3 regions of the Actinomadura sp. ATCC 39365 genome follow, and region 3 is predicted to be linked to each of the others. Evidence: riboswitches for the same ligand, from Rfam matches in the RefSeq annotation. Region 3 holds a riboswitch; each other region holds the start of a gene.
The links. A riboswitch is a leader RNA that binds a small molecule or an ion and turns the genes downstream of it on or off. The one in region 3 is predicted to bind cyclic di-AMP.

Region 1 (10,383 bases), 4.7 Mb from region 3:
CTCGTGCAGCACCTTCTCGACGTACAGGGCCCAGCCCTCGGTGAAGTACGGCGTCCTGAAGACCTTGCGGACCGTACGCGGGTTGTCCGCCATGTACGACAGGTGCCAGTGGTGCCCGGGATATGCCTCGTGCACGGCGATCGAGGGCATCTGGGCGCGCGCGTTGGTCCGCAGGCGCTGGCGTACCTGCTCCTCGGTGAAGTCGTCCGGGGTGTAGGGGACGAAGAAGATGCCCGTGCGCGAGCTGCTGAGCGGCGGCGGCGCCAGGTAGTGGGCGACGTACAGCACCGGGCGGGCGTACTCGGCCGACGGCAGGACCTCGCACTCCTCCCCCTCGGGGAAGGTGACCAGCCCGCGCTCGCGGACGAACTCGCGGGCCCGCCGGGTCTCGGCCTCATACTCGGCCCGCATGTCCGCCAGGGTCGGCGGGTGGTCGTCCATGAGGGACTCCATCGCGGTCCGCCAGTCCTCGGTGCCGTTCATGCCGAGGGCGACCCGGCGCATCCGCGCGTCCAGGTCGGCCCAGGCGGCCCTGCCCTTCTGGTGCAGCTCGGCGGCGCCGTACGTGAGCATCTCGCGCTCGCGCAGCAGGGTGGAGTAGAGCTTCTCCCCCATCCGCCAGGTGCCGCCGCACTGGAAGCCTTCGAGGAAGGACACCAGCGCGTCGAACGCGTCGGCGGCGGGTCCGGCGGCCTCGGCCAGCCGGGCGCGCAGCGCCTCGTCGCCGACCATCGCGGGGAGCGTGCGGGTGAGGAAGTTGCGGCCCGTACGGGCCTGGTTGAGCCCGCGCGTGACCAGCAGCGGCGCGGCGAGGTCGGGGTCCAGGTTGGCCTGGCAGGCGGCCAGCACGCCGGGCACCTCGGCCAGGCGGGAGACGGCGGCGGCGACCAGTTCGGCCTCCGGCTTGAGCCGCTGCTGGAAGGCGTTGAACAGCGACCCGAAGACGGCCGAGAGGTAGAGGCCGGGGTTGCGCCGCCACTCGGGCCAGGACTCGAGCGCGACCGAGCCCCTCAGCTGGGACAGGACCAGGTCTCTGTCGATGGCGTCGTCGAGCGAGTCGGCCGGGGCGTCGGAGAGGCGTTCGATCCAGCGGACCTCTTCCCGGGCTCTGTTCTCCCAGGCGGAGGCGGTGAAATCGCCGAGGGTGTGGTCGTAGCCGTCGGCTCCCAATTGGCTGGCGACGACGGGACGGTCGGAAAAGTACCAGTTGAGAAACTCGTCCACCTACGCACCATATCCTGACGTTCATGCCCCTGCAGATCACTGGCGCGCTAGGCGACCCCGACCTCATCCGGCTCCCCTGGGACGTCCCGCTGGCCGACTGGCCCAAGCATCATCTGGTCGATCTGCCGCGCGGCATCTCCCGCCACGTGGTGCGGTTCGCCCGGCTCTCCGGCAAGGTCTACGCGATCAAGGAGATCAGCGAGCGGTACGCCAGGCGCGAGTACCAGCTCCTGTGGGACCTGGCCAGGCTCGACGCCCCGGCCGTCGAGCCGGTGGCGTACGTGACCGGCCGCGACGAGGGCCTGGACGCCGCGCTGATCACCCGGCACCTGCAGTTCTCGCTCCCCTACCGCGCCGTGATGTCCGGCACCCTGCGCCCCGACACGCTCACCCGCCTGCTCGACGCGCTCGCCGTGCTGCTGGTGCGCCTGCACCTGAACGGCTTCTACTGGGGCGACTGCTCGTTGTCCAACACGCTCTTCCGCAGGGATGCCGGCGCCTTCGCGGCCTACCTGGTGGACGCCGAGACCGGCGAGATGCACCCGATGATCAGCGAGGGCCAGCGGCTGACCGACATCGACGTCGCCCACACCAACATCTTCGGCGAGATGCTCGACCTGGAGGCCGGCGGGCTGCTGCACCCGTCGATCGACCCCATGGAGACCGCCGAGGACATCGTCACCCGCTACCACCGCCTGTGGGCCGAGATCACCGACAGCGAGATCATCGACGAGGTCGACTGGCACCGCGTGGAGCAGCGCATCCGCCGCCTGAACCTGCTCGGCTTCGACGTCGCCGAGATGATGGTGCGGCGCAAGGTCGGCACCGGCCGCCTGATCGTCCGGCCGAAGGTGGTGGACGCCGGCCACCACCAGCGCCGGCTGATCAGGCTGACCGGGCTCGACGTGGAGGAGAACCAGGCGCGGCGGCTGCTCAACGACCTGGACGGCTACCGGGTCGCCAAGGGCCTGCGGCACGAGGACGAGGCCATCGTCGCCCACCGCTGGCTCGCCGAGGTGTTCCACCCGACGGTCGACGACATCCCCGCGGAGCTGCGCGGCAAGCTGGAGCCCGCGCAGCTCTTCCACGAGCTGCTCGACCACCGCTGGTACCTGTCGGAGGCGGCGGGCGGCGACGTCGGGCTGGCCACGGCGGTGAAGTCGTACGTGGACAACGTGCTGGTGCACAAGCCCGACGAGAAGGCGCTGCTGCCCGACGACCCGGACGAGGACGATCAGTAGGCGACCGTGATGCGGGTGCGCGGGTGGGCGTGCTCCTCCAGCTCGTCGACGATCGCCACCGCGTAGTCCTCGGCGGTGATGAAGCTGCGGCCGTCGGCGTCGCTGAGCAGGTCGTCGCGGCCGATCCGGTAGACGCCGGTACGCTCGCCGGGCGCGATCTCGGCGGCCGGCGAGACGTAGGTCCAGTCCAGGTCGGTCACCTCCCGGTAGAGGCCGAGCGCGGCCCGCGCGGCCTTGGCCTCCTTCTTGTAGATCTCCGGGAAGCCGGGCGTGTCGACCAGGTCGACGTCCGGGCCGGCCTTGAGGCTGCCCGCGCCGCCCACGACCAGCACCCGGCTCACTCCGGCGGTGCGCAGGCCGTCGATGAGGGCGCGGTTGGCGGCCAGGAACGGCGGCTCGGGCTCGGTGCCGTCACGCGGCGGGGCGATGGCGCAGACGACGGCGTCGTAGCCCTCGGCGAGCGTGGCGGCGTCGTGGACGTCGCCCTTGACGGGACCGCGGCGGCTGACACCGGTGACGTCGTGGCCGCGGCCGGTGAGTTCGGTGACGATGCGCTGACCGATCATTCCGGTCGCGCCGAACACGAGGATCTTCATGAGAAGCACAGTATCCAATGGATACTGGTTACTTCATCGTGCTATAAGTACCTTATGGATACCGGTGATGCCTTCGACCCGAACTGCCCGACCAGGCTGGTTCTCGACCGGATCGGCGACAAGTGGTCGGTGCTGGTGCTGCTCAGCCTCAGCGACGGGCCGATGCGCTTCACCGTGCTCCGGGGGCGGATCGGCGGGGTGACGCCGAAGGTGCTCACGCAGACGCTGCGGGCCATGGAGCTGGACGGGCTGATCACCCGCGAGGTCTTCGCCGAGGTGCCGCCGCGGGTGGAGTACGCGCTGACCGACCTCGGCCGCTCGCTGCACGCGCCGATCTCGGTGGTCGCCCGGTGGGCCGAGGAGAACGTGCACGAAATTCTCCGCCATCGTGAAAAAATCTCGTGAATTGATCATATTTCCGCACCAGGGATGCTTTTCTTCGTCCTGGCCGTATAAAAACGTATCCCTCGGTAAATCGCCTCCCTTCTGATCTCTTGTGGCCCCCTACGCTTTCCCCGTCCCACGACGGAGGGAGGCTCGCGGTGCTGGGAGTGGACACCTGCCTGGCGGAGGTCATGTCGATACCGGGCGCGCTCGACGCCATGCTGGTCGACGGCACGAGCGGCATGGCGGTCGCCTTCAGCAGCGCGTCCGGCGTGGACGCCGACAGGTCCGCCGCGGCGCTGACCGAGGCGTTGCGCGCCACCACCGACGGGCTGACCCGGACGTGTCCCGGCGAGATCGTGCGCATCGACGACATGCTCGTCACCACCGACCGGGGGCACCACCTGCTCCGGCTGCTGGAGACGGTCTTCGAGGGCCCGCTGGTCATCTACGTCCGCCTCGACCCGGAACGGTCGAACCTGGCCCTGGCCCGTTACCGCCTGCGGGCCATCTCCGACCTGCTGACCACCTGAGCCATGGCCGCGCTCGACTCACTCCTCGCCGGACTCGCCCGCGAACGCGCGACGGGGGCGCTCCGCCTGGGCAGGAACGGCACGATCTACCTGTCCGAAGGGCGCGTGACGTACATGGAGTGCGCCCAGACGCCGGGCGTCGAGCGGCTGTTCGCGGCCAGGGGGCGGGTGCCCGAGTCGGCCCTGCGCGCACTCCAGGCCGACGGCGGCCGCGCCCGGCTGCTCCAGGAGGGCCCGGTCACCCTGGCCGAGCTCCAGTACGCCGTGCTCGGCGTGGTCCAGGACGCCGCCTTCTTCCTGCTGCCGGTGACCGGCGTGCGGCCGAAGTTCCGGCCCGGGGAGGAGCACTGGCTGGGCGGGCAGTGGTTCTTCGACGTCCAAGAGCTGGTGCGCGAGTGCGCCCGCCGCCGGGAGCAGCTGGCCGGCATCTGGCCCTCGTCCGACGTGGACACCCAGCCCGTGCGGCCGGTCCCGCGCCTTCCCGGGCACGGGGTGGCGCTCAGCCAGGTGCAGTGGGAGGTCGTCGTACGGGCCGACCACAAGGCGACCCCGCTGGAGCTGGCCCGGCACCTGGGCCGGTCGGGCTACGCGGTGCTGCTGGCCGTCAGAAGGCTGGCCGCCGCCGGTCTCCTGGTCCCGCCGGACCCGGTACGGCCCGCGCAACGCCGTCCTGAGGACGGGGAGGCGCTGCCCAGGCGGGTGCCGGGATCGGTGGCCGTGCCCGCCGGCACCGGGCGGGCGGGGCCGGCCGCCGGGCCGGTGCCGACGGGGGACCCGACCGATCTGACGCTGCTGCTGCGGCTGAAGAAGGCCCTGGAGGAGATGCCGTGAGGTTCCCCTCACGACGCAGGAGGAGGCCACCCGTGGAGCTACGGCAAGAGGTCCTGGCGGAGATGGAGCTCCTGCGCGGCCGCACGCCGGACGTCACCGGCAGCGTCGCCTGCACCGTCGACGGCCTGCGGATCGCCTGCGACCTGCAAGGAGACACCGGCGAGCAGGTGGCGGCACTGTCGGCGGCGCTGCTCGCGATGAGCGGCCGGATGCTGACCATGGCGGGCCGCGGGACGTTCGAGGAGACCCTCGTGTCCGGCACCGCAGGGTTCGCGGCCTTCTACGCCGCGGGCCCCACGATCGTCCTCACGGTCCTGGCGGGACCCGGCGCCAACGTCGGGCTCCTCCGGCTGGAGGGCAGGAAGACGGCGGCCTCCGTGGCCGCCGTGGCACGCAAACACTGACCATCCCCACCGAAGCGGAGGAAAGCATGGCAGGCATGGACGTCTCCCTCAAGGAGATGATGAGCATCGACGGCACGATCGGGGCGGCGATCGTCGACCACGGCAGCGGCATGGCGCTCGGCACGCTCGGCGGCTCGAAGGAGCTGGACCTGCAGGTCGCGGCGGCGGGCAACACCGAGGTCATCAAGGCCAAGCTGCGCACGATGGACTCGCTGGGCCTCAAGGACGGCATCGAGGACATCCTGATCACGCTGACCGCCCAGTACCACATCATCCGCCCGCTGACCGGCCGCAGCGGCAAGGGCCTGTTCCTCTACCTCGCCCTCGACCGCAACCGGGCCAACCTGGCCCTGGCCCGGCACATGCTCAAGGTCATCGAGGAGAAGCTGGAGCTCTGACCGGCCACGGCTCCGCGGGGCTCCGCGGGCGGCTACGCGGCGGGCTCCGGCCGTGCGGGCGCCGCGGAGCCGGTGTGGGCGGCGATCTCGGCGACGATCGCGGGCCAGAGGGGGCGGGGCAGGTCGTGGCCCATGCCGGGGTAGGTGACCAGGCGGGCGTCCGGGATGGCGGCGGCCGTCGCCCGTCCGCCGGCGAGCGGCACGAGCTGGTCGTCCTCGCCGTGGATGACCAGCGCGGGCACCTTCAGCCCGCCCAGCGCGGACGTGCGGTCGCCGGAGGCCATGATGGCGGCGAGCTGGCGGGCCGTGCCGGCCGGGTCGTGGCAGCGGTCGAAGGCCAGCCCGGCCAGCCTGGTGACGCGTTCGCGGTCCAGCTCCCAGCCGGGGGACCCGAGCACGGCCCAGGTCGTCAGCGCGCCGGCGACGACCGTCTCGCGGTCGGTCGCGGGCTTGGCGAAGAGCACCGCGGCGGCCGCCTCGGTCGGCGGGGCCGCCTGCGGACCGGGCGTGGACATGATCGAGGTCAGGCTCAGCACGCGGGCGGGGTGCCGGATGGCCAGCGCCTGGGCGATCATCCCGCCCATCGAGGCGCCGACGACGTGCGCGGCGGGCAGGCCCAGGACGTCCATGAGCCCGGCGCTGTCGTCGGCCAGGTCGTCCAGCACGTACGGCGAGGGCGCACCCCATGCGGGGACGCCCTCGTCGTGGAGATGGGTGGACAGGCCCGCGTCGCGGTTGTCGAACCTGACGACGTGGTGGCCCTGCTCGGCCAGGAGTTCACAGAACTCGTCGTCCCAGTGGATGAGCTGGGCGCCGAGTCCCATGATGAGCAGCAGGGGCCGGCCCGCGGGTGAGCCGAAGCTCTCGTAGGCGATCTCGATGCCGTTGGCGGCTGCGCGCTGGATCACAGCGACCAGAATGTCATTCTGGTCGCGAGGCGTAAAGAGCGGTTTGTTCGGAGATCAGTCGTTGAGCAGCTTGCGCAGGCGCTCGCCGCCGAGCACCACGCCGCCGCCGGCCAGCACCAGCACGCCGGCCATGACGGTGCCGCCCATCGCGACGGTCTTCCCGACCTGGCCGCCGGCGGAACCGGCCGCGTCCTCGGCGGGCTTTTCGGCCAGCACCTTGGGGGGCTCGGCCGGGTTGGCGTCGTACCTGCCCCACGCGCCGCTGGAGAAGGCCACGGGGTAGTTCTTCTTGCCCTTGCCCTCGCCCCACTTGGTGATGACGTAGTCGATCTTGATGTGGCCGCGGCCGCCGTTGCCGTCCACGCCGAGCGTGTCGGGGTTGAACGTGCCGCCGGTCAGCTCGGCGAAGGTCTTGGCGTCGAGGTCGAGCATGACGCCACGGTTGGAGGGCTCGCCGGGGCCGCGGTCGCCCACGAAGAACGGCATCTTCTTGCCGTTGAAGGTCACGTAACCCTCGGTCATGAGGGGCCAGCTCGGGCTGGCGGCCAGGCCCTTCTGCATGGGCTTGCCGCTGGCCGGGAGACCGGTGTCGCCGGCGCGGCCGGAGGAGTCGTCCCAGAAGTAGGAGGCCTTGGTGGAACCCTTGAGCAGGATCTTCTGGTCGTCGCCGGTGTCGGCGTGGGCGCCGGTGGCGGAGATCGTCAGCGCGCCCAGGGCGGACACGGACAGCAGAGCGAGAGAGCGCAGGCCAAATCGAGACATGAAGCAGTGAAGTCCTTCGCGAGGGGACAGGGGGAACGCGCGTGACTACGGTGCGTAACCGGGCAGAGCGCCGAAAAGGTGGTTACGCGGCGCGTGGGGGAAGTCAGGGAAGAGACCGCTCAGCAGGCGGTCGTCACTACACTGTCCGGGGGTACGACGAGGTGGTACATGCGTGAAGTCCTCTCCATCTCGCCTACCGGGTTAGCTGACGGGTTCGGGCGTGGAGATGCCCTACCGGCACATGGCCGGATTCACCCCAATGAGATGGGTCCCCGGTTCCCGACATGTCGGGATTCGGCGCCAGCTGTCGTCCCTCTCCTGGTAGGGACTACGCCACCAGCTGGTAATTGGTTAAGACGGTACCCAGAGATTCGGACAAATACAAACGAATCGTCATGAACCGGGTAAAGATCTACCTATCGAGGTAAAGAGAAAGGGGGCACGGCATGCCGTACCCCCTGCGAAATCGGGCCTTTCAGCCGCCGCTCTTGCGCCTGAAGGATCTTTTACTCGCTGCCGGACCGTGCGCCCCGTGGATCTTCGACGGGTCCACGCCCCTGCCACCCGCGGCCGAGTCGGCCTGCTGCCCGCGCTTGCGTTCCAACGCCTCGCGGAACTTGCGCTTCATCTCGTCCTCGGGAGTCTCGCTGACTTCCGGCTCCGGTGTTTCCGCCATGAGGACCTCCTGGTTCTGGGGACATCCACAGCTTCGCACGACGTCGCTTACGACGCGAAACCGGCCTCCACTCTGCTTTCCGCGGCGGGCGTCCGCTCCAGCCGCCTGCCGGGCATCATCACCAGCGCGACCAGGGCGATTGTCGCGCCCGCCACGCCCAGCGACGGGATGACCACGGCCGCCGCCGAGGCGTGCGCGGCCGCGAGCCCGTGCACGGGCGCGTCCGTGGTGATGACCGACGTGTACGCGGTGCCGGCCAGCGCCAGCGCCACCGAGCCGCCGATCTGCCGGAAGAAGGTGAGGTTGGCCGAGGCCGTGCCGATGTACCGCGGCTCGACGGCCTGCTGCACGGCCACGGTCAGCCCCGACAACATCGGCCCCATGCCGAGCCCGAGCAGCGCCATCCATCCGGCCAGCAGCAGGCCGTCGGTGCGCACGGTGAGGTTCAGGCAGAGCAGGCTGCCGGCCACCAGCAGGAACGGCGCCCCGACCAGCCACGGCTTGTACGTGCGTGTCCTGGACATCAGCGTGCCCATGAGAGCGCTGCCCGCCACCATGGCCAGCGTCATCGGGTAGATCCTCAGCCCGGACTCGGTGGCGCTGACGCCCAGCGCCTGCTGGAAGTAGCGCGGCAGGAACACCACGCCGGCGTACATGCAGAAGGCGGTGAAGAACGAGCTCGCGTTGACCAGCGTGTACGTACGGTCCCGGAACAGGTGCATCGGCATGATCGGGTTCGCCGCCCGCAGCTCGACCAGCACGAACACGACCAGCAGGACCAGCGCCAGCAGGACCGGCCCGGCCACGGGCGGGGACGTCCAGGAGTTGCCGTCCAGGCCCTTCTCGGTCAGGCCGAGCAGCAGGGCGCTGATGGCCACGCCGAACACCGCGATGCCCGCGTAGTCCGGCCGGCCCCCGCCGCCGGTGCCCGGACGGAACGGCAGCCGCAGCACCACGATCGCGATCAGCACGATCCCGAGCGGCACGTTCACGTAGAAGGCCCACCGCCAGCTCGCGTGGTCGGTGAACAACCCGCCCAGGAAGGGCCCGGCCAGGTACGTCAACGCCATCACGCCGCCGAGTGCGCCCTGCACGCGGGCGCCGTTGCGCCCGGGCGGGAACATCTCCATCACCAGGGCCAGCGACAGCGGCAACAACGCGCCCGCGCCCAGCCCCTGCACGGCGCGGAAGGCGATGAGCTGGGTCATGTCCTGGGCGAGCCCGCACAACGCCGATCCGGCGACGAACACCGACATCCCGACGAGCAGCAGCGGCTTCCTGCCGTGCTGGTCGGAGAGCCGGCCGTACAGCGGCACGGTCACGGTGGAGGTGAGCAGGTATGCCGTGACCACCCAGGTGTAGAGCCGGGTGCCGCCCAGCTCGCCGGTGATGCGGGGCAACGCGGTGCCGACGATCGTCTGGTCGAGCATCGCCAGGAACATCCCGCCGAGCACCGCCAGCAACACCAGTCCGTTGCCCTTGGCCTTCATGTCATTAGTCACAGGTGAAGATTGATATGTAAGAGCTGACATGTCAAGTCTTCGCTATGCTGGCGGACATGTCCCTGCGGATCGCGCTCCTCGGCCTGCTCGCCACCAAAGGCCCGGCCAGCGGCTACGACCTGGCCAAGAAGTTCGAGCACTCGCTCAACCACGTCTGGCAGGCGGGGCACACGCAGATCTATCCGGAGCTGGTCAAGATGGCCGCCGACGGCCTGGTGACGGTCGAGCACGAGGGCGCCCGGGGCCGCAAGATCTACGCCGTCACCGCCGAGGGCCGCGCGCTGGTCACCGAGTGGCTGGTCGGCCACGACCCGTCGGCGACCGTGCGCAGCGAGACCGCCCTCCAGGCGTTCCTGCTGGCCCTGCTCGACACCGGGCAGGCCGTCGCCGTGGTCGAGCGCATCAAGGCCCACTTCCAGGCCCGGCTCGCGGTGCTCGACTGCCGGCCCGGGGGCCTGTTCGGCCAGTACGCGCTGTCCCTCGGCCTGCACCAGGCGCGCTCCGGCATCGAGTGGGCCGACGAGACCCTGGCCGCCCTGCGGCGCGAAGGGTAAAACGGAACTCTTCACTTCCTGGTGTTGCGTTGGAGAAGCGCCGGATATACACCCAGGCATGATGCTCAACCTCCCAGTACGGCGATGAGCCTCCTGGGTCGTGACCTGGCGATCGACCTCGGCGCGGCCGGCACGAGGATCTACGCCAAGGGCAGGGGCATCGTGCTGGACGAGCCGTCGGCCGTCCTGCGCGACAGGGAGACGGGCAAGGTCGTCGGCTACGGCACCGAGGCCGTGGACGATGTGGACGGCGCGGACGGCGAGACGTACTGGCCGATCAGCGACGGCCTGCCCCAGGACGGCGAGCTCGCCCGGCGCATGATCAGGCACTTCCTGCGCAAGGTGCACCGGCACCCCTTCCCTCGGCCGC
Region 2 (10,383 bases), 6.2 Mb from region 3:
AGCGCTATCCCGAGTTGCCGATCGAGGTGGAGATCGACCGTCTCGACCAGCTGGAGCCCCTGCTGGACGAGGGCGCCGAGGAGATCCTGCTGGACAACTTCACGATCGAGGACACCGTACATGCCGTACAAATCGTGAAAAGTCGGGCGAAAAACAGGGTTGCGCTTGAAGCGAGTGGGGGATTGACCTTGGAATCGGCTCGTGATGTGGCTGAAACTGGCGTTGACTACCTTGCGGCGGGAGCGCTCACCCACTCGGCGCCGGCCCTGGACATCGCACTGGATTTGCGGGAGTAATTGATGCTGCTCACGATCGACGTCGGCAACACGCACACGGTGCTGGGGCTGTTCGAGGGCGAGGACGTCATCGAGCACTGGAGGCTGGCCACCGACGCCCGCCGCACCGCCGACGAGATCGCCGTCGTGCTCCAGGGGCTGTTGGCCCAGTCACCCCTGCTCAAGGGCGCCGACATCAGCGGCATCGCCATCTGCTCGACCGTGCCGAGCGTGCTCAACGAGATGCGGGAGATGTGCCGTCGTTACTACGGCGACGTCACCGCCGTGATCGTGGAGCCCGGCGTGCGCACGGGCGTGCCGGTGCGCATGGACAACCCCAAAGAAGTGGGCAGCGACCGCATCGTGAACGCCCTGGCCGCCATCGACCAGTACGGCGGCCCGTGCATCATCGTCGACTTCGGCACCGCCACCTCGTTCGACGCGGTGTCGGCCAAGGGCGAGTACGTCGGGGCGGTCACCGCTCCCGGCATCGAGATCTCGGTCGACGCCCTGGCCGCCGCCGGCGCCCAGTTGCACAAGGTCGAGCTGGTCAGGCCGCGCTCGGTGATCGCCAAGAACACGGTCGAGGCGCTGCAGGCCGGCATCATCTACGGCTTCGCCGGCCAGGTCGACGGCATCGTCGAGCGTATGGCCGCCGAGCTGGCCGACGACCCCGACGAGGTGACCGTCGTGGCGACCGGCGGCCACGCGGCGCTGGTGGTCGGCGAGTCGCGCTCGATCGACGTGCACGAGCCGTGGCTGACCCTCATCGGCTTGCGCCTGATTTATCACCGCAATACCGCTTAGAACGTGACAAGCGGCCCCCGCTCGGGAAGGGGGCCGCCTGTCGGTCGTGGTGTCGCCGGCGAGGGTCACTCGTTCTCGGCGCTGTAGAGCTCCCGCCAGGGGCCGCACTTGGTGGCGAAGATGCCCTGCTCGGGAACCTGGCAGACCTTGGCCCGCAGGGTGAAGACGTCGTTCTCCTCGAAGTGGAACTTCTTGTAGCCGGGGAAGCCGCAGTACTTCTTGGCGTAGACCGTGGACCAGTCGCCGTCGGAGTCCTCGGCCTGGAACTTGACGTACGCGCACTTGCCGCCCTCGTCGTAGTCGCGGTTGTCCAGGTCGTACAGCCGGCCGGTGACGTGGACCTCGTTGGAGTCCTCCTCGTCCCACTCGACGCTGACGTGACCCTGGGCCTTGGCGAGGTGGTGCTTGGCGTACACCGGGCCCCAGTAGTCGGAGTAGTCGTCGAAGTCGGCGGTGGTGGCGCTGGCGGCCGAAGGAAGCGACAGGGCCACGGCGCTGGTGGCGGCGATGGCGAGGATGCCCGTCGCGATCTTCTTCATCATGATCTCTCCCGGAGCTCCCCTCGGGCCGGCTCCTTGCCGGCTCCCCCCGGAGCTCGTGAGTCATTGGTACAAAAGGGTCCTTGCAGCGCCCCTGCAGGGAACCGTCACGAGCGCTTGCAGTTCGCCGTATCCCCTACGCTTTGTTGTTGTGAGCGAGGAACTTCCAGAGCAGATGCGCATCCGGAGGGAAAAGCTCGACCGCCTCCGCAGCGAGGGCGTCGACCCTTACCCGGTGAACTTCCCACGCACGGCGACCAACGCCGAGGTCAAGGAGAAACACCAGGGCCTGGAGCCCGACACCGCCACCGGTGAGACGGTGGGGGTCGCGGGCCGCGTCATGCTCAACCGCGTGGGCGGGAAGCTCTGCTTCGCCACACTCCGCGACGGCGGCGCCGACCTGCAGGTCATGATCTCGCTCGACAAGGTCGGCGAGGAGTCGCTGGCGGCCTGGAAGCGCGACGTCGACCTGGGCGACCACGTCGGCGTGACCGGCGAGGTCATCACCTCGCGCCGCGGCGAGCTGTCGATCCTCGCCGACAGCTGGCAGATCACCGCCAAGTGCCTGCGCCCGCTGCCGGAGAAGCACGTCGGCCTCACCGACCCCGAGGCGCGGGTGCGCCAGCGCTACGTCGACCTCATCGTCAACGACGAGGCCAGGAAGATGGCGCGGGTGCGCAGCGCGACCGTGCGCGCGGTGCGCGACTTCTGGCACGAGGAGGGCTACCTCGAGGTCGAGACCCCGATGTTGCAGCCCATCCACGGCGGCGCGACGGCCCGGCCGTTCCGCACCCACATCAACGCCTACGACATGGAGCTCTACCTCCGCATCGCGATCGAGCTCTACCTCAAGCGGCTGGTGGTCGGCGGCATCGAGAAGGTCTTCGAGATCAACCGCAACTTCCGCAACGAGGGCGCCGACTCCACGCACAACCCCGAGTTCACCATGCTCGAGGCCTACGGCACCTACCTCGACTACAACGACATGGCCGACCTGACGCAGCGGATGTACCAGAAGGCCGTCGTGGCCGCCCTGGACACCACCGTGGTCGTGCACGACGGCGTCGAGATCGACCTCGGTCTGGAGAAGTGGCCGCGGATCCGGCTCTACGACCTGGTGTCCGACGCCGTGGGCGAGGAGATCACCACCGAGACCACCCTTGAGGAGCTGCGGAAGATCGCCGACCGCCGCGAGGTCCACTGGGACGCCAAGTGGGGGTCGGGCAAGCTCGTCCGAGGAGCTCTTCGAGGAGCTGGTCGAGCACACGCTCGTGCAGCCGACGTTCGTCATGGACTACCCGCTGGAGACCTCGCCGCTGGCCCGTCTCCACCGCGACAACCCGCTGCTGACCGAGAAGTGGGACCTGATCGGGTTCGGCACCGAGCTCGGCACCGCCTACTCCGAGCTCAACGACCCGATCGACCAGCGCCACCGGCTGGTGGAGCAGTCGTTGCTGGCCGCGGGCGGCGACCTCGAGGCGATGCAGCTCGACGAGGACTTCCTGCAGGCCCTCGAGTACGCGATGCCGCCCACGGGTGGCATGGGCGCCGGCATCGACCGCATGATCATGGCCTTCACCGGCAAGAACATCCGCGAGACCATCCTGTTCCCGCTGGTCAAGCCCACCCACTGAGCCGCCGTCCGGTGCCCCGCGCAAGAGTGGGGCGCCGGTCCGGGCGGTCCGGGCGGTCAGGGCACCAGCACGAGCCGTCCGCGCAGGCCGCCCTCCGCCAGGCGGGCGTGCGCGTCGACGGCCCTGTCCAGCGGATAGGTTCCGGCCACCCGCAACGTCAGTCGTCCGGCCTCGACCAGGCGCACCAGCTCCGCGAGCTGCCGGGCGTCCGAGCGGAACAGGACGGTGGCCACGTCCGTCCCGCGCAGCGCCACCGGCGCGACCCCCGACGCGAGCGCCACGAACGCCCCGCCGTCCCGTACGGCGTCGAGTGCGGGCAGGCCCAGCACGGCCGCGTCCACGACGGCGTCCACGCCACCGGGCACCCGCGCCCGTACGGCCTCGGCCAGGTCCTCCTCGCGGGGGACGAACCACTCCGCCCCGAAGCCGCGTACCAGCTCCTCGTCCGCGGCGCCGGCGGCGGCCACCACCCTGACGCCGCGCACGGCGGCCAGCTCCACCAGGTAGCCCCCGACGGCCCCCGCCGCCCCCGTGACCAGCAGCGTGCCGCCCGGCCCGACGCCGGTCCGGTCGAGCGCCTGCCAGGCGGTGAGCCCGTTCAGCGGCAGCGTGGCCGCGTGGACGGGGCTCACGCCGCGCGGGGCGCGGGTCACCGCCGGGGCGTCCAGCACGACGTACTCGGCCTGCGCCTTGTACGGCAGCTCCAGCCGCGCGCAGAGCCCCACGACCTCCTCTCCCACGGTGAAGGAGGTCCCCGGGCCCACCTGGTCCACGGTCCCCGCGGCGTCGAAGCCGATCCCGTACGAGTCCAGCTTCCTGGCCAGCCCGTACGAGGCCAGCGCTCCGGACGCCACGGCCAGGTCGAAGGGGTTGACCCCGGCCGCTGCCACCTTGACCCGCACCTGGCCGGGCCCCGCCGTCGGCAGCGGCGCGGACACCAGCTGGGGAACGCCGGAGCCGCCGATGAGTGCACGCATGTTCGTCATGCCGGTGACCCTAGGAAGAGTTACTCTCTTTTGGTAAGTAGGCACCTGGAAGTGCGTAACACACAGCGAGGAGTGAGACGGTGGCGACCACGACGGCGGCCCAGCGGCGTGACGAGGCGAGACTCGCCTTCGACGCCTACTTCGCCGAATGCCCTTCCCGCAAGCTGCTCGACCGGCTCAGCGACAAATGGGTCACGCTGGTGCTCAGCGCGCTGGCCGCCGGCGAGCGCCGCTACAGCGACCTGGCCAGGCACATCGCGGGGGTCAGCCAGAAGATGCTCACCCAGACCCTGCGCGGCCTGGAGCGCGACGGCCTCGTGGCGCGCCGGGTCACGCCGCAGGTGCCGGTGCGCGTCGACTACGCGCTCACCCCGCTGGGCCAGAGCCTGATGCCGCTGGTCACCGCCATCAAGGCGTGGGCCGAGGAGCACATCGAGGACGTCGAGGCCGCCAGGGAGCGCTACGACGCTACCGCCTGAGCCGCACCGGCAGCCGGGCCAGCCCGCGCAGCACCACGTTCTCCTTGTACGGCGGCGCCGGATCGGCGGCCTCCATCTTCGGCGCCGCCGCGGCCAGCGCCGACAGCGCGATCTCGCCTTCCATCCTGGCCAGCGTCGCCCCCAGGCAGAAGTGCAGGCCGAGCCCGAAGGCGAGATGCCGGCCGGGCTCGCGGCCGGGGTCGAACCGGTCGGGATCGGCGAACGCGGCCGGGTCGCGATTGGCGGCGCCGATCGGCACGAGCACGGCCGAGCCGGCGGGCACCGGCGTCCCGCCCAGTTCCCGGTCCTCCAGCGCGATCCTGGAGGTGAGCTGGACCGGCGGATCGAAGCGCAGCACCTCCTCGACCACCTCCCTCGGCCGCTCGGCGGCGAGGTGCAGCAGGCCGTGCCGCAGCAGGTTCAGCACGCCGTTCGCGATGAGGTTGACGGTGGTCTCGTGGCCGGCCACGAGCAGCAGCACGCAGGTCGCCAGCAACTCGGCCTCGGTGAGCTCCTCGACGTGTGCGAGGGCGCTCAGGAGGTCATCGCCGGGACGCTCGCGCCGCTGCGCGATCAGGCGGCGGAAGTAGTCGCGGAACTCGTTCCTGGAACGCTCCGTTTCCGACATGAGGGCGTCTGTCAGCATCGGGTCAAGTCCGCGGGCAAGGGCCTCGCTCCATCCGCGGAAGCGGTCGTGGTCCTCCGGCGGCACCCCGAGCATCTCGCTGATCACCATCACCGGCAGCGGGTGGGCGAAACCGGAAATCAGCTCCGCCTCCTCCGGCAGCCGCCCGATCAGGTCGGCGGTGATCACCTCGATCCGCGGCCTGAGGCGGGCCACCATGCGCGGCGTGAACGCGCGGCTGACCAGAGCACGCAACCGGGTGTGATCGGGCGGGTCCATGAGCAGGAACGACCTGCCGGGCTGACCTGGCTCTTCCTGCGCGGGCGCGGACGTTCCGTGACCGAACCCGGGATCGCGCAATACCGCCGCGCACAACTCGTACGTGGTCACGACGAGCAGCCCACCGCGCGTCGCGAAGATCGGCCCGGCGGCTCGCAGCTCGCGATATCGGACGTACGGATCGCGCACAAATTGCGGATCCGATGGATCAAAACCCAGCAGGTCGGTGGCGCTCATCGGGGGCGGTACCGGGCCGCCGAATTGATCGTTTGGACCGTTCATAGCGGACCACGGCGTGCCAACATATGCGGAGTACGTCACATATAAGCGATCATGTCAATAGCACTGGTCAAGGGCGCCGATTGTCGCGCTTGACGACCTTTCCGCGATGCGTTTACCTTCACCGAGACGAGCGGCTTGCTTCGCCTGAAAGGTCCGAGTTCTGCTGTTGGGGGAGGGCTCCCGGTGGATGTGCTCACAGAAGGCGTTGAGCTGAGCCACGCGGATTTGGCGTTACTGGCCGAGCTGGCCAGGGGGTGACCGTCGATCGGGTCGGCAGGCGGCTGGATATCAGCGGACGGACCGTACGGCGCAGGCTGAGGGGCATCTGCGACCGCATCGGCGTGGCCACGGCGATCGAGGCCGTGGCATGGGCGGCGCGCCGCCAGCTCATCTAGCGGCGCTCGGCGAAGTGCCGCGCCGGTCAGTCCGCGATGCGCACGCCGCCGGCGAACGGCCGCCGGTCTATCGAGGCGACCCGCACGACGTCACCCGTCTGCGGGGCGTGGACCATCATGCCGCCGCCGATGTAGATGCCGACGTGGTGCAGGTCGCTGTAGAAGAACACCAGGTCGCCGGGGCGCAGCTGGTCGCGGCTGATGTGCGTGCCGGCCGTCCACTGGTCGCCGGTGTAGTGGGGGAGCGAGATGCCCACGCGCTGGTAGGCGGCCATCACCAGGCCGGAGCAGTCGTAGGAGCGCGGCCCCTCCGCGCCCCACACGTACGGCTTGAGCTGCTGGGTGAGGGCCCACTTGGCGGCCTGGGCGGCCTTGCCGTCGCCGATGACCGGCAGGTTGACGCGTACGGCGCGGGTGCCGGGACGGCCCGCCTCGCCGACGGCCCGCCGGTAGAGGTTGCTCTCGACCTTGGTGACCAGCTTGGTGATCTTCGAGCGCTTGCCCTCGAGATCGGTGACGATCTTCTGGACCTCGGCGATGCGGGTCTTGGCGCCGGCCCTGGCCCGCTCGGCGGCCTCCATGGCCTTGGCGAGCTGGTTGACCTCCTCGCCCTGCTGCTGTTCGAGCGCGTACGTGGTCGCGGCCCGGTCGAGGAAGGTCTCGGGGTCGCCGGACTGGGCGAAGGCCAGGGCCTTGTCCAGGCCGCCGGTGATGTAGGCGTTCTGGGCGAGCAGCGAGGCCCTGGCGCGCCTGGCGGCCAGGTCGGACTCGCTGGTGGCCAGGATCTTCTGGGCGGAGTCGTTGGCCTTCTGTGCGGCCTTCAGCCGTTCGCGCTGCTCGTTGTACTGCTCGGCCAGCGTCTCGATCTCTTCGTGCAGCTTCTCCACCTGGTCGGCGAGTTCGGAGAGCGACGGCTTCGGGTCGGCGGCGGCGGAACCGACGGGGACGGCGAACAGCATCGCGGCGATGGTGACGCCGATGACGCCGAGGCGGCGTGTGCGCCTGGCCTGCTCCTGGGGGCGGGCGTGCCTGCCCCCCGACTTCCCCGAGCGGTCGAGCGTCCGCTTCACCAACCGAGCTCCTCTCATCGACGCCGGCCGGGTTAGCTGACGGGTTCGGGCCGGAGCAGCCCTACCGAGATGGTCGGATTCACCCCAAGTGGTGGCGCGAGGTGCTCGCCACCGTTGGTTCCCCGGCTTCCCTTGCGGGAATTGGGCGTGTCTTTCCGCGCGCATTACGCGGAGAACATCGTCGCTGGACACTAATGCACTCCGGGTTCACGCTCAACCGGAACTGCCGAGTCTGTAGAGGTTTCACAACTGAAGGGTCACAAGGTGATCTCGTGGGTAGCCGTACGGAAGCAGGCTTCTGCACCTTTTGTCCAGCATTCAGGGTGCTGAGGTCTGGAGGAAAGCTCCAAGTCAGCTCGTGTTCGCCTGACCACGGGATGTGATGAGATGCCCGAGACGTGGGATTTAGGGCCGAGCCGTAATGAGATCTGTACCCTGGAGAGCCATGGAGCAGGTGGCCGAAGTGGCAGTCCCCGAGACCGCGGTCGTGGTCAGGCGTGCGCGCACGCCCGACGTGCGTGCGATCAGGCGTCTCGTGGACACCTACGCGGGCGCGGGGCCGCGGCTCCTGGAGAAGGCCACGGTCACGCTGTACGAGGACGTCCAGGAGTTCTGGGTGGCCGAGCGGAGCGGGGAGGTCGTCGGCTGCGGCGCGCTCCACGTGCTCTGGGAGGACCTCGCCGAGGTTCGTACGGTGGCCGTCGATCCCGCGTGCCGGGGGTTGGGGGTCGGGCGGCGGATCGTCTCGGCACTCGTCCGGCAGGCGAAGGATCTGGGGCTGCGGCGTGTATTCTGTCTGACTTTTGAGGTCGACTTCTTCGCGAGGCACGGTTTCCGCCCCATCCAGGGCACACCGGTCTCACCCGAGGTCTACGCCGAGTTGCTGGCCTCGTACGACGAGGGTGTGGCGGAGTTCCTTGATCTGGAACACGTCAAACCGAACACCCTTGGCAACACCCGCATGCTGCTGCATCTGACATCGGGTGACGCGGACCTTGACCACTTGGAAAGGTGATTGTTGATACCTATGTCGATACGTTGGGCAGCACAGGCATGTGTCCTGACACGTGCCACATGCGCACTCGAAGCGAGGTGACACGGTGAGCACCGGACAGCCGCCGTACCCACAGGACGATTCCGGCGAGAACCCCGAGTACGGGCAGCACCACGGCCGTCGGCCCGGTGAGCCCGACCCGGACGTGACTGTGGTCGGCTACCGGGCGGACGATGCCTTCGGCCAGCCCCCATACGGTCAGCAGCAGCAACAGGGCTATGGCCAGCAACAGCAGTACGGCCAGCAACAGCAGCAGTACGGCCAGCAGCAGGGCTACGGCCAGCAGCCCCAGTACGGCCAGCAGGCCGCCTCGGGTCAGCAGGGCTACGGCCAGCAGCAGGGCTATGACCAGCAGCAGGGCTACGGCCAGCAGCCGCAGTCCTCGGGCCAGCAGTACACGCAGCCCGGCTACGGTCAGGAGGCCCAGTACGGCCAGCAGGCCGCTTCGGGCCAGCAGGGTTACGGCCAGCAGCCGCAGTCCTCCGGCCAGCAGGGCTACGGTCAGCAGGGCTACGGGCAGCAGTCGCAGCCCGACTACGGCCAGCAGGGTTACGGCCAGCAGCCCGCGTCGGGCCAGCAGCCCGGCTACGGCCAGCAGCCGCAGTCCTCGGGCCAGCAGTACACGCAGCCCGGCTACGGCCAGGAGGCCCAGTACGGCCAGCAGGCCGCCTCGGGCCAGCAGGGTTACGGCCAGCAACCGCAGTACGGCCAGCAGCCGCAGTCGCAACCCGACTACGGCCAGCAGCAGGGCTACGGCCAGGACGCCCAGTACGGCCAGCAGGCCGCCTCGGGCCAGCAGGGCTACGGCCAGCAGCCGCAGTCCTCCGGCCAGCAGTACGCCCAGCCCGGCTACGGCCAGCAGGCCCAGCAGGGTTACGGCCAGGAGGCCCAGTACGGCCAGCAGGGCTACGGTCAGCAGTCGCAGCCCGACTACGGCCAGCAGCAGGGCTACGCCCAGGACGCCCAGTACGGCCAGCAGGGCGGCTACGCCCAGCAGCAGTACGGCGACCAGCAGCAGGGTTACGCCCAGCAGCAGTACGGCGACCAGCAGCAGTACGGCCAGGCCTACGGCCAGCAGCAGCAGTCGCAGCCCTACGGCCAGCCCGGCTACGGCCAGCCCTACGGTCAGCCCGTCGGCGTGCAGCCTCCGGGCGCTCCGGCCCCCCTGGCGGAGTGGTGGCAGCGTCTGGTCGCGAGGATCATCGACGGCGTCATCCTCGGCGTCGTGAACTTCGTGGTCAGCCTCATCCTGGGCCTGTTCGCGATCGGCTACGACTCGGCGACCGGCTCGACCTCCGGCATCCTGTCGGGCTTCGTCATCGGCATCCTGTCGGCGATCGTCACGACCGCCGTCTGGGTCTGCTACGAGTTCTTCCTGACGAAGATGAACGGCCAGACGGTCGGCAAGATGGTCATGGGGATCAAGGTCGTCCCGGTGGGGCAGGCCCTGCCTCCGGGCGGGCTCGGCTCCGACCTGGCGATCAAGCGCGCCGGCGTCACCTGGGGCGGCTACATCCTGAGCGTCATCCCGTTCCTCGGCCCGCTGCTCGCCTGGGCGTGCGTCGCGGTCAACGGCGCCTCGCAGCTGTGGGACAAGCCGCTGCAGCAGACGTTCGCGGACAAGTTCGCGGGCACGGTGGTCGTGAAGATCAAGTAATCCCGCGTCAGCGTAAAACAGGGGCCGGCTTCCCGCCGGCCTCTGTTTTGTGTGTGCGGGGCGTACCAAAATGGGGGGTACGACCGCCGACCGCGTGAGGTGGGATATGGCCGGGACACCGTCGTGGCCGGGCCTCGTGCCCGCGGAATGGTGGGAACGCCTCGCCGCCCGCTTCATTGAGGCGCTGGTCTTCGGGGTCTTCTATTACATTCTGTTCATCGCGCTGTGGGGCGCCTTCCGGACTGTCGGGATGGCGGAGGCGTTCGGCGGGCGGCTCCCCGGGCTCTTGGCCTGGTTCCTG
Region 3 (10,383 bases):
GGGCCTGGCCGACGCCCGCAACACCGGGCTGTCGGCCGCCTCGGGGCGGTTCGTCACGTTCATGGACGGCGACGACTGGCTGGCGCCCGGCTACCTGGCCGGGCTGGTGGCGGCCATCGACGGGCTCGGCTGCGACTTCGTGCGCGTCGACCACGTCCAGGTGGAGGGGCGCAAGCGGGTGGTGCACCGGGCCCCGCTGTCGCGCCGCGGCGTGGTGCTCGACCCCCGCTCGGCGATCCTGCCGGCGGGGGTGCGGACCATGGTGGACTACCCGTACGCGTGGGCCGGGGTCTACCGGCGTTCGCTGCGGGACCTGCTGCACTTCCCCGGCTCGCTGCACACCGCCGAGGACCGGCCGTGGATCTGGCGGCTGCACCGGGAGGCGGCCACGTTCGCGGTGGTGCCGATGGCCGGGGTGTTCTACCGGCGGCTGGTGTCCGGGTCGCTGACGCAGGTCGGCGACGAGCGGCAGCTGCACTTCTTCGACGCCTTCGAGCTGGTCTTCAAGGACCTGGAGCCGGAGTTCCTGCCCAAGGCGGTGCGCAACTTCTGCGCGCTGCTGGCCCACCACCTGGAGCTCGCGGGCCGGTTCACGCCCGCGTTGCGCGCCCGGTTCGAGGAGCGGGGCGCGCAGATGGTCCGCGGCCTGCCGCCCGCCCTGGTGGCCGACGCCGTGTCGCGGATGGCCGTCGAGCGGGAGGCCGTGCTGCGCGCCCTGGTGCCCGACATTCCACCCAGCCCCCACGTCCGGATCCGCCGGGATCGGGAGGACTCCTGATGAAGGTCTTCTACGCCTCGACGCTGTTCGGCGCGATGTCCCTGGCCGCGGCCGTCGACGACGGCCGCTTCGGCGCGGGCCGGCGCGTGCTGATCGTGTCGAACAACGCGGCGATCCCCGAGGTGTCGGTGCCGCTCGACGGCACGCCCGGCTTCGCCGCCCTGCGCTCGCGCTTCGACGAGGTGCACTCCTGGAACGAGCTGATCGCCCCGCTGCACCCCTCCGACTGGCGGGCGCGGGTCATCGAGGTGCCGATGTTCGAGCGGCTGATCCGCTCCCACCTGGCGCTGGACGACGTCGAGGAGCTGGTGCTGGAGTCGATCGCGGTGCCGCCCGCGCGCACGATCGCCGGCCTGGTGCGCGACTGCCCGATCACCGTCTACTCCGACGGCCTGATGAGTTACGGGCCGACCCGCGACCCGCTGCCCGCGGAGATCTTCCGCCGCATCGAGCGGCTGCTCCACCTGGACCTGGTGCCCGGCCTGACCCCGCTGCTGCTCAGCGAGTACGGCGTGCCGCCCGTCGTGCTGCCCGAGGAGCGCTTCCGCGCGGTCGTGGACGAGGTGGCCGCCACCGCGCCGGACCTGCCCGGCGGCCAGGCGGTGATCCTCGGCCAGTACCTGTCGGCGCTGGAGATCGTCACGCCGGAGGAGGAGGCCGGGCTGCACGCCTCGATGCTGCGCGCGCTGGCCGCCCGCGGCTGCACCGACGTGCTGTTCAAGCCCCACCCGGCCGCCGGACGTCGGCACGCGCAACTGCTGCGCGCGGCGGCCGGGCCGCTGGGGGTGCGGCTGACGGTGGCCGGGGAGAGCGTGCCGGCCGAGGTGTGCTTCGCGGCGCTGCGGCCCGAGTTGGTCGTCGGCTGTTTCTCCACCGGCCTGGTGACCGCCCGGCGCTACTTCGGCCTGCCGGTCGCCTCCTTCGGCACCGGCCTGGTGCTCGACCGGCTCACGCCGTACGAGAACAGCAACAGGGTGCCGGCCACGATCGTGGACGCGCTGCTGCCCCGGCTGGGCACCGACGGCGTGATCGACGAGCCGCCGCGCACGGACCTGCCCGCGCTGGTGCGCGCGGTCGGCTACTGCATGCAGGCCGACGCCTATCCCGAGCTGCGCCCGTCGGGCGGCACGTTCGACGGGCGCTACTTCAAGCGCAAGCGCCTGGAGACGCTGGGGCTGGCCGAGCCGCCCTCGGCGCTGTCCAGGCTGCGTAGGAAGATCAGGTCAGCGATCTGAGATAGCGGCGCACCCGCCGCTTGGCCCGGTAGCCCGCCCGCAACATCGTGGGCGGCACCTCCACCCGCAACCTGGCCCGGCGGCGGGCCGCGGCGTGCTCGGGGCCGTCCAGCAGCGAGCGGGCGGGCGGACGTGTCCCGTCCGCGGCCAGGCGGGCCAGCCGGGCCGCCCAGTCGTCGCGGCCGGCCGGGTGGAAGTAGTTGGCCTCGCACCACCGCGGCTCGGCCGTGCGGAAGTCGCCCAGGGCCAGGTCGTCGAGCGTGCCGAGCAGGCCGCTGCCCTCGAACACCAGGTTGATCATCTCGGCGCTGACGCCGAAGTCGCTCAGCACCAGCGACGGCACGCCCATGGCGACGGCCTCCAGCGCGGCCGTCGAGCTGACCGTGACGAACCCGGCCGCCCGCGACAGCTGCTCGTGCATCGACCCGGCCGCGAACGTCAGCCTGCCCGGCTCGCCCATCTCGCGCCACAGCCGCTGGTAGTGGTGGCGTTCGTTGTGGGTCTGGCGTTCGTGCTCCAGGGCGCGCAGCTTGACCACGACCTCCAGGCCGGGCCGGCGTCCGGCCAGCTCGGCCAGCGCCGTGAGCACCCGCTCGCGCTCCTCCCGCGCCCGCGGCACCTTGGCCTGGGTGGCGAACACGACCCGGTCGCCGCCGCCGGACACCGCGCCGGGCCGCAGGAACGGCAGCCGGGCCAGCCCGACCGCCCCTCCCCCGCCGAGCCGGCCGGCGATCGCGGCGAACTCGGCCACCTCGCGCTCGCTGTGCACCACGAACAGGTCGCAGCCGCTGCGGAACAACCACGCCTTCTCCGTGGCCGGCACCGAGATGCCGGGCAGCCCGCTGACGAACACCGGTCGTGCCCGACCCGCAGGCCGCAGCCCGGCCAGCACGTCGGCCACCAGGACGTCCACGACCGGGCCCGTGCAGCCCACCAGGATCGCGTCGGGCCGGGTGCGCTCGGCCAGGCGGCGCAACGACCGCGCCGACAACACCGGGGGCGCCACGCGCCCGCCCACCGCCGCCGCGATCTGCTCCGGGGAGGGCGCGATCGGGGTGCGCACCACCACCAGCTCGCTCTCGCAGCCCGCGGGCAGGTCGTCGAGCAGGCAGGCCGCCCACTTCAGATACGAGTCGGAGTCGGCTACCGCCAGCACCCTCACCTGGAAGCTCCTGTCAAATGCGATCGCAGGCCGGGGGCCGCCCTGCTCGTCCACCAGTCGTCGGGAACGTCCACCGGCTCGACCTCGACGCCGCGCGGGCCGAGCAGCACCCGCAGCGAGGTGATCGCGGTCGAGGGCAGGCTGAGCACCCGCTGCCCGGCGTCGAGGCCGCGCAGCGTCAGCTCGGCCGGCACGCCCGCGTCGTGCACGGTGATGCCGGGACGTTCGCTGATCAGCGCCAGGTCGACGGGGTCCTCGCGGCGGTGCGGGTAGTAGGCCAGCGGCTCGCGCCCGGCCAGGTCGGTCAGCCAGCGCAGGTAGTGGTCGCGGTGGACCAGGCCGTTGCGGACCAGGGAGGTGCCGAGGACGACCGTGCGCTCGGCGGGCCCCTGGGCGCTCGGCGGCTGGGCGCGCAACCAGGCGAAGTCGTGGCGGACGAGGTCGACCCCCACCCTCCGGACGGCGGCGGCCAGCTCGTCGGGGACGGGCAGGGCGGTGAAGACCGACACCCGGCTCATCCGCAGCCGCACCGCGGCTGCCAGGCCGAGCAGGGCGCGCGCCCGCGAAGGGGTCGCCCGCGCCCGCAGCAGCGGCCGGAACGGCCCGGCGGCCAGCAGTTCGAGCAGCCTGAGCGTGGCCAGGCCGTCGTCCACGACGACGATGCGGCCGGGATCGGAGGTCAGCCAGCGCATCTGGACCTTGCCGGAGAACGCGTCGCCCACGGCCTGGACGCGGCGCGGCATGCGCTCGCGCGGCTCGTCCAGCACCAGGCCGGCGGGCAGGTCGAGGCGGCGCAGCTCCTTGCGGGTGGCGCGCAGCGGACGCAGGCCGGCGCGCGGCACGACCACGGTGTCCGGGCCGAGCAGCCCGGCGTGGTGGGCCTCGACGGCGCACAGCATCTGGAGCGGAGACTCCACCCAGGCCGACGCCTGTCTCACCACTCTGTTTCCCCCAGCCGGTGGATGGCCTTGCACGACCCGCCTCAAGGTAGCCCGGCCTGCTTAAGCCGCAAGAAACGACATGTGAACAATGGAGGGTATGAACTCGCTGATGCTCAACACCGACGGTGTGCAGATACCACAACTCGGCTTCGGCGTCTGGCAGGTCTCTGCCGACGACGCCGAGCACGCGGTGGGGACCGCGCTGCGCGCCGGATACCGGCATGTCGACACCGCCGCCGCCTACGAGAACGAGGAGGGCGTCGGCCGCGCCGTGCGCGCCGCCGGGCTGCCGCGGGAGAAGGTGTTCGTCACCACCAAGCTGTGGAACGCCGACCACGGGCGCGCCGAGCAGGCCTTCGACGAGAGCCTGGCCCGCCTGGGCCTCGACTACGTAGATCTTTTCCTGATCCACTGGCCGGCCCCGGAGCAGGACAGGTACGTGCAGGCCTGGCGGGCGCTGGAGAAGATCTACCGGGACGGCCGGGCCAAGGCCATCGGGGTCTCCAACTTCACCGTCGCCACCCTGACCCGGCTGATGGACGAGACCGACATCACGCCATCGATCAACCAGATCGAGCTCCACCCGTACTTCCAGCAGCGCGAGATGCGGGCCTTCCACGAGGCCAACGGCATCCTGACCGAGGCGTGGAGCCCGCTCGGGCAGGGCAAGGGGCTGCTGGCCGACCCGGCGCTGCGCGTGCTGTCGGAGAAGTACGGCAAGACGCCCGCGCAGATCGTGCTCCGCTGGCACCTGCAGCTCGGCAACGTGGTGATCCCCAAGTCGGTCACGCCGTCGCGGATCGAGGAGAACATCGACGTGTTCGACTTCATCCTCGACACCGAGGACATGGCGGCCATCGGGGCGATGAACGCGGGGCGGCGAATCGGGCCCGACCCCGACTCGTTCAACCTGACCTGAGCGCTCTACGATCTCGGTCGTGCGAGATTTCACCTGGGGAATAGCGGCGACCGGCGGCATCGCGCGTACCGTGGGGGCGGCCATCGTGGCCGAGCCCGGCATGCGGGTGGCCGCCGTCGGCTCGCGGAGTCCGCTCAGGGCGCGGGCGCTGGCCGACGAGCTGGGCGCGGAGTCGGCCTACGGCTCCTACGAGGCGCTGTGCGCCGATCCGGCCCTCGACGCGATCTACGTCGCCACGCCGCACGCCCAGCACCTGGAGGTGGCCGAGGCCGCCATCGCGGCGGGCAAGTCGGTGCTGTGCGAGAAGCCGCTGGCGGCCGACGTGGCCGACGCCGAGCGCATGGTGGCGCTGGCCCGCGCGGCCGGGGTCTTCCTCATGGAGGCCATGTGGATGCGCTTCAACCCGCTCATCCAGCAGGTGGCGGCCGATCCGCGCTTCGGTGAGATCCGGTCGGTGCGGGCCTCGTTCGGCTTCGCGCTGCCCTACGACCCCGCCCACCGGTTGTGGGCGCCGGAGCTGGGCGGCGGGGCCCTGCTCGACCTGGGGATCTACCCGTTCGGGCTGGCCCAGCTGCTGCTCGGCATGCCCGCGGAGCTGCGCATGGCCGGCTCGCTGGCGCCCAGCGGCGTCGACGCCGAGGCCGGCGGGCTGCTGCTGTACCCGGACGGGCGGCGGGCCCTGGTGGACGTGTCGCTGCTGGCGCATCACGCCAACGACGCGAGCGTGGTGGGCACGTCGATGCGGGCCGACATCCTGGCGCCGTTCTGGGCGCCGCGGCGGGTGCTGCTGTCCGGGCCGTCGATGGAGACGGAGGAGCTGGTGCTCGACCCGGCCGACAACGGTTACGCGGGTGAGCTGCGCGAGGTGCGCGCGGCCACGATCGAGGGCCGGACGGAGAGCGCGGTCATGCCGCTTGACGAATCCCTTGCCATGATGGGGCTTCTGGCCGAGGCGAGGGCCCAACTCTCCTAGCTGGACCTTTAGGCACTTGCCTTGCTCTTGCCCGATGTATTACCTTGTGGGGCATCTCGCGGCAGACGTCCGGTTTGTCCGGCTTTGTCCAACCATCGCAAGACATTTCACAGGATCGTCCTGTGACCGCTGAATCCGCCTCCGGGCGGAACCGGGGACCCACGTCCTTTGGGGTGAATCGGCACTTCGGTGCCGTAGGGCAGCTTCCACGTCCGAACCCGTCAGCTAACCCGGTAAGCGGCATGGAAGCAAGGAGTAATGCCCTCGATGGCCAAGCACCGTCCCATCCGTGCCCCGAAGATCAACTACGCCCACGCCGCGCTCGGCGCGGCCATCCTCGCCTCCGCCATCGGCGGCCACGCCCCCGCCGCCGCCGCCGACAGCACCGGCCCCGCCGCCGCGACCGGCCACTCGGCCGTCGCGCCGCAGGCCGCCGCCCAGACCCGCAAGGCGGAGGAGACCCAGGTCAACGTCACCGCCGAGCAGGTCCTGGCCATGGCCAAGTCCCAGGTCGGCACCTCCGAGAACGCCTACGGCGGCGGCACCAAGTTCCAGAAGTGGTACGCCGACTCCAAGCGCGCCGCCGAGACCATCGCCCGCGACGGCGGCACCCGCGCGATGTACCTGAACGCGCCCTGGTGCTCGATCTTCGTCTCCTGGGTCGGCGAGCAGACCGGCGCCCGCCCGCAGGTCGGCTGGGACGCCTGGACCGTGGCCCACGCCAAGTGGTTCGCCGCCAACGACCGCTGGGGCGCCGAGGCCAAGCCCGGCGCGGTGGTCTTCTTCTCCTGGGGCGGCAGCAAGAGCCTGGACTCCATCCAGCACGTCGGCTTCGTCGTCAAGGACAACCACGACGGCACGATCTCCACGATCGAGGGCAACACCGGCAACGGCAAGGTCGAGGAGCGCGTCCGTCCGAAGTCGCAGGTCGTCGGCTACGGATACCCCCAGTACGCGAGCTGACCTCCCCCGCTCCGAGCGCGCGTCCCGCACGAGGGACGCGCGCTCGCCGCGTCTCAGGGCCGGACCGCCACCAGCGAGTAGAGGATCGGCAGGTGCGAGTCCCCGAACGGGAACCGGTACCGGCCGTCCGCGCCCTCGGACAGCAGGCCGCGCGGGTCGATGTCCGTCTCGACGTGCTCGCCCAGCTCGGCCACCGTGAGCCCGGCCCGCGCCGCCGCCGTGACGATCTCGCCCACCGAGTACGGGTACTCGACCGCCTCGTGGGCCTCGGTCACCACTCCGGCGTCGGCGTACGTGCCGGTCACCGTCTCCCGGTGGGCCTGGCCGCCGCCGTAGGGCCAGTCGGCCACCAGCGGGTCGAGCGAGGCCACCGTCTGGTAGGCCGGATGCAGGTCGACCAGCACCAGCCGCCCGCCGGGCCGCAGCGCCATGGCCGCGCCGCGCATCCAGGCGCCCAGGTCGCCGATCCAGCACAACACGCCGTACGTGGCCACCGCCACGTCGAAGCCGCCGGCCAGCGACTCCGGCAGCCGCTGCGTGTCGGCCTCCACGAACGTGGCCGCCAGCCCGGCCCTGGCCGCCAGGTCTCGGGCGCGCGCGACCGCCACCGGGGAGAAGTCAACGCCGGTCACCCGCGCTCCGAGGCGTGCCCAGCTCAGCGTGTCCAGGCCGAAGTGGCACTGCAGGTGGAGCAGGTCCCGGCCGGCGACGTCGCCGGCCAGGCGGCGTTCGAGCGCGTAGAGGGTCTGCCGGCCGGCGAGGAAGGCGTCGACGTCGTAGAACCGGTCGGCCGAGGTGGAGCCGTGGACGCGGGCGCGCTCGTCCCAGAGGGCCCGGTTGGGGACGGGGGCGTCTTGTGCGGGTCGGGGCATGGGGCGAGGATGGCACATCGGCCAGGCGGCCGCACGACCGGTACGGTGCCCTGGGAACGGACGGGCCCGCGTGTCGATCCGGCCGGCGCCCGTTCGACGCTTCGGCGAGGCCGGCTCCGCCCGGGGGCCGCGGACGGAAGGGACGTGCAGGATGAAATTCATGATCGTCGGCAGGGGCAACGCGGAGACCGAGGCCGGGGCGCTGCCCAGCCAGGAGCTCGTCGACAACATGCACGCCTACAACGAGGCGCTGGCCAAGGCGGGGGTGCTGCTGGCCGCCGAGGGGCTCTACCCGAGCTCGCAGGGCGCGCAGATCGCCTACAGCGGCGGCCGGGCCACGGTGATCGACGGCCCGTTCGCCGAGGCCAAGGAGCTGATCGCGGGGTTCTGGCTGATCCAGGTGAAGTCCAGGGAGGAAGCCCTGGAATGGGCCATGCGGGTGCCCGTCCCCGAGGGCCACGACGGGACCGGGCTGCACGTGTGGCGGGTGTACGACGCCTCCGACGCGCCCGACGCGGCCTCGTCCGACCCGGCGGAGATCGAGCGGGAGAAGGCCATGCGCCGGCGCCTGGGCGGGCAGGAGAGCTGACCCCGGCTTGCGGACCGCGGACGGTGCTGGTGTCATGACCCGGTGATGGCTTCCGACACCCACCGGGCGATCGAGGCGGTCTGGCGGATCGAGGCGCCGCGGCTCATCGCCGGCCTGGCCGGGCTGGTCCGCGACGTCGGCCTGGCCGAGGAGCTGGCCCAGGACGCGCTGGTCGCGGCCCTGGAGCAGTGGCCGGGGTCGGGCGTGCCACGCAACCCGGGCGCCTGGCTGATGACGGTGTCCAAGCGCCGCGCCGTCGACCTGATCCGCAGGAACGAGCGGATGTCCCGCAACCTGGCCGAGCTGGGCCACCGGCTGGAGACCGCCGGGGAGCCGCCCGAGCCCGACGAGATCGAGGACGACCTGCTGCGGCTGGTCTTCACCGCCTGCCATCCGGCGCTGTCGATGGAGGCGCGGGTGGCCCTGACGCTGCGGGTGCTCGGCGGCCTGAGCACCGACGAGATCGCCCGCGCGTTCCTGGTGCCCGAGCCGACCGCCGCCCAGCGCATCGTGCGGGCCAAGCGCACCCTGGCCGACCGGAAGGTCCCGTTCGAGGTGCCGCAGGGCGCCGAGCTGGCCGGGCGCCTGTCGTCCGTGCTGGAGGTCATCTACCTGATCTTCAACGAGGGGTACTCGGCGACGGCGGGCGACGACTGGATGCGGCCCGGCCTGTGCGAGGACGCGCTGCGGCTGGGCCGGGTGCTGGCGGGGCTGATGCCCGCCGAACCCGAGGTGCACGGGCTGGTCGCGCTCATGGAGATCCAGGCGTCCAGGGCGGCGGCCCGGGTGGGGCCGTCCGGCGAGCCGGTGCTGCTGCTGGAGCAGGACCGCACCCGGTGGGACCGGCTGCTCATCGGGCGCGGGCTGGCGGCGCTGGCCCTGGCCGAGAGACTGGCCGAGGAGCGGGCTGAGAAACGGGCCGGGGAGCGGGCCGAGGAGCCGGCCGAGGAGCCGGCAGGCGCGGCGGGGCCGTACACGCTGCAGGCCGCGATCGCGGCCTGCCACGCCCGTGCGTTCGACCCCGGCGACACCGACTGGGTGCGCATCGCGAGCCTGTACGAGTCGCTGGCCCGGCTGGCCCGCTCCCCCGTCGTCGAGCTCAACCGCGCGGTGGCGCTGTCGATGGCCTACGGCCCGGCCGTGGGCCTGGAGCTGCTCGACCAGATCGTGGACGAGCCGTCACTCAAGGGCTACCACCTGCTGCCGAGCGTCCGCGGCGACCTGCTGTTCCGGCTGGGCCGGCGCGGCGAGGCGCGGGCCGAGTTCGAACGGGCGGCCTCGATGACCCGCAACTCCCGCGAGCGCGCCCTGCTGCACGAGCGCGCCGCCGCCTGCTGAGCACCCCCTCCCCATCGACCGCGCGCCGCGCCCGGCCCAGGGCCGAGCACTGGGCCGGACACAGGGCCGAACGCCGCGCTACGCGCTGTGCTGGGTGTGGGGCTGGGTGTGAAGGCTGAGTGTGGGGGCCGGGCGTGGGGGGCCGGGCGTCGGGGCCGGGCGTGGGACCGAGCGTGGGACCGAGCGTGGGGGCGGTGCTGGAACGTGCCAAGCAGCCGTCACGCTGCGTGACAGCCGGGCCTGACCGGGAGCAAGCCTGAAGGGTCCGGGCGACATGCCCTTGATGCGGCACGAAAGATGTCTCTTGAGGTGGGAGCGCTCCCAAACAGCCCTTCACGCCCTTTATCCCCTTAAATCCCGATCCAGGGCGGCAAAACGCACGATTGGTAACGGTTCCGTTTCGGCGGATTGACGGACACAGCCGGTAAGTGCACCCTTTATGGGAGCGCTCCCAAACACTCCCACCGCGGCGGAGCGCGTGCCGCGGTGCACCTCCCATCAGTCACCCGAGAAGGGGTCCCCCATGATGATCAGCAAGCGTCGCGGTCTGGCCGCGGCCTCAGCCCTGGCCGCGGCGGCGCTGACCGTCGCGTCGTGCGGCAGCGGCGACACG

Region 1: another riboswitch for cyclic di-AMP. It lies ahead of ACNF49_RS13215 (hypothetical protein); the one in region 3 lies ahead of ACNF49_RS35805 (CHAP domain-containing protein).
Region 2: another riboswitch for cyclic di-AMP. It lies ahead of ACNF49_RS05955 (C40 family peptidase); the one in region 3 lies ahead of ACNF49_RS35805 (CHAP domain-containing protein).

Annotation. Positions count from the first base shown of each region.
Region 1 is NZ_CP184335.1:2,626,552-2,636,934, reverse strand. It holds gene ACNF49_RS13260 (DUF885 domain-containing protein) at 1-1,224, opposite strand, end outside; gene ACNF49_RS13255 (DUF4032 domain-containing protein) at 1,248-2,465, shown strand; gene ACNF49_RS13250 (NAD(P)-dependent oxidoreductase) at 2,459-3,061, opposite strand; gene ACNF49_RS13245 (winged helix-turn-helix transcriptional regulator) at 3,116-3,466, shown strand; gene ACNF49_RS13240 (roadblock/LC7 domain-containing protein) at 3,604-3,978, shown strand; gene ACNF49_RS13235 (DUF4388 domain-containing protein) at 3,982-4,809, shown strand; gene ACNF49_RS13230 (roadblock/LC7 domain-containing protein) at 4,842-5,213, shown strand; gene ACNF49_RS13225 (hypothetical protein) at 5,240-5,611, shown strand; gene ACNF49_RS13220 (alpha/beta fold hydrolase) at 5,644-6,519, opposite strand; gene ACNF49_RS13215 (hypothetical protein) at 6,574-7,281, opposite strand; cyclic di-AMP (ydaO/yuaA leader) riboswitch at 7,457-7,591, opposite strand; gene ACNF49_RS13210 (DUF5302 domain-containing protein) at 7,757-7,957, opposite strand; gene ACNF49_RS13205 (MDR family MFS transporter) at 8,005-9,459, opposite strand; gene ACNF49_RS13200 (PadR family transcriptional regulator) at 9,516-10,013, shown strand; gene ACNF49_RS13195 (rod shape-determining protein) at 10,098-10,383, shown strand, end outside.
Region 2 is NZ_CP184335.1:1,112,367-1,122,749, forward strand. It holds partial or broken gene ACNF49_RS05915 (L-aspartate oxidase) at 1-296, shown strand, start outside; gene ACNF49_RS05920 (type III pantothenate kinase) at 300-1,082, shown strand; gene ACNF49_RS05925 (hypothetical protein) at 1,148-1,624, opposite strand; partial or broken gene lysX (bifunctional lysylphosphatidylglycerol synthetase/lysine--tRNA ligase LysX) at 1,797-3,255, shown strand; gene ACNF49_RS05935 (NADP-dependent oxidoreductase) at 3,312-4,241, opposite strand; gene ACNF49_RS05940 (winged helix-turn-helix transcriptional regulator) at 4,322-4,720, shown strand; gene ACNF49_RS05945 (cytochrome P450) at 4,710-5,813, opposite strand; gene ACNF49_RS05950 (helix-turn-helix domain-containing protein) at 6,161-6,301, shown strand; gene ACNF49_RS05955 (C40 family peptidase) at 6,328-7,371, opposite strand; cyclic di-AMP (ydaO/yuaA leader) riboswitch at 7,378-7,529, opposite strand; gene ACNF49_RS05960 (amino-acid N-acetyltransferase) at 7,817-8,386, shown strand; gene ACNF49_RS05965 (RDD family protein) at 8,472-10,082, shown strand; gene ACNF49_RS05970 (RDD family protein) at 10,189-10,383, shown strand, end outside.
Region 3 is NZ_CP184335.1:7,335,803-7,346,185, forward strand. It holds gene ACNF49_RS35775 (glycosyltransferase family 2 protein) at 1-778, shown strand, start outside; gene ACNF49_RS35780 (polysialyltransferase family glycosyltransferase) at 778-2,013, shown strand; gene ACNF49_RS35785 (DUF6716 putative glycosyltransferase) at 1,997-3,175, opposite strand; gene ACNF49_RS35790 (hypothetical protein) at 3,172-4,113, opposite strand; gene ACNF49_RS35795 (aldo/keto reductase) at 4,214-5,035, shown strand; gene ACNF49_RS35800 (Gfo/Idh/MocA family protein) at 5,055-6,008, shown strand; cyclic di-AMP (ydaO/yuaA leader) riboswitch at 6,126-6,263, shown strand; gene ACNF49_RS35805 (CHAP domain-containing protein) at 6,276-6,971, shown strand; gene ACNF49_RS35810 (class I SAM-dependent methyltransferase) at 7,025-7,843, opposite strand; gene ACNF49_RS35815 (YciI family protein) at 8,004-8,432, shown strand; gene ACNF49_RS35820 (RNA polymerase sigma factor) at 8,478-9,770, shown strand; gene ACNF49_RS35825 (ABC transporter substrate-binding protein) at 10,294-10,383, shown strand, end outside.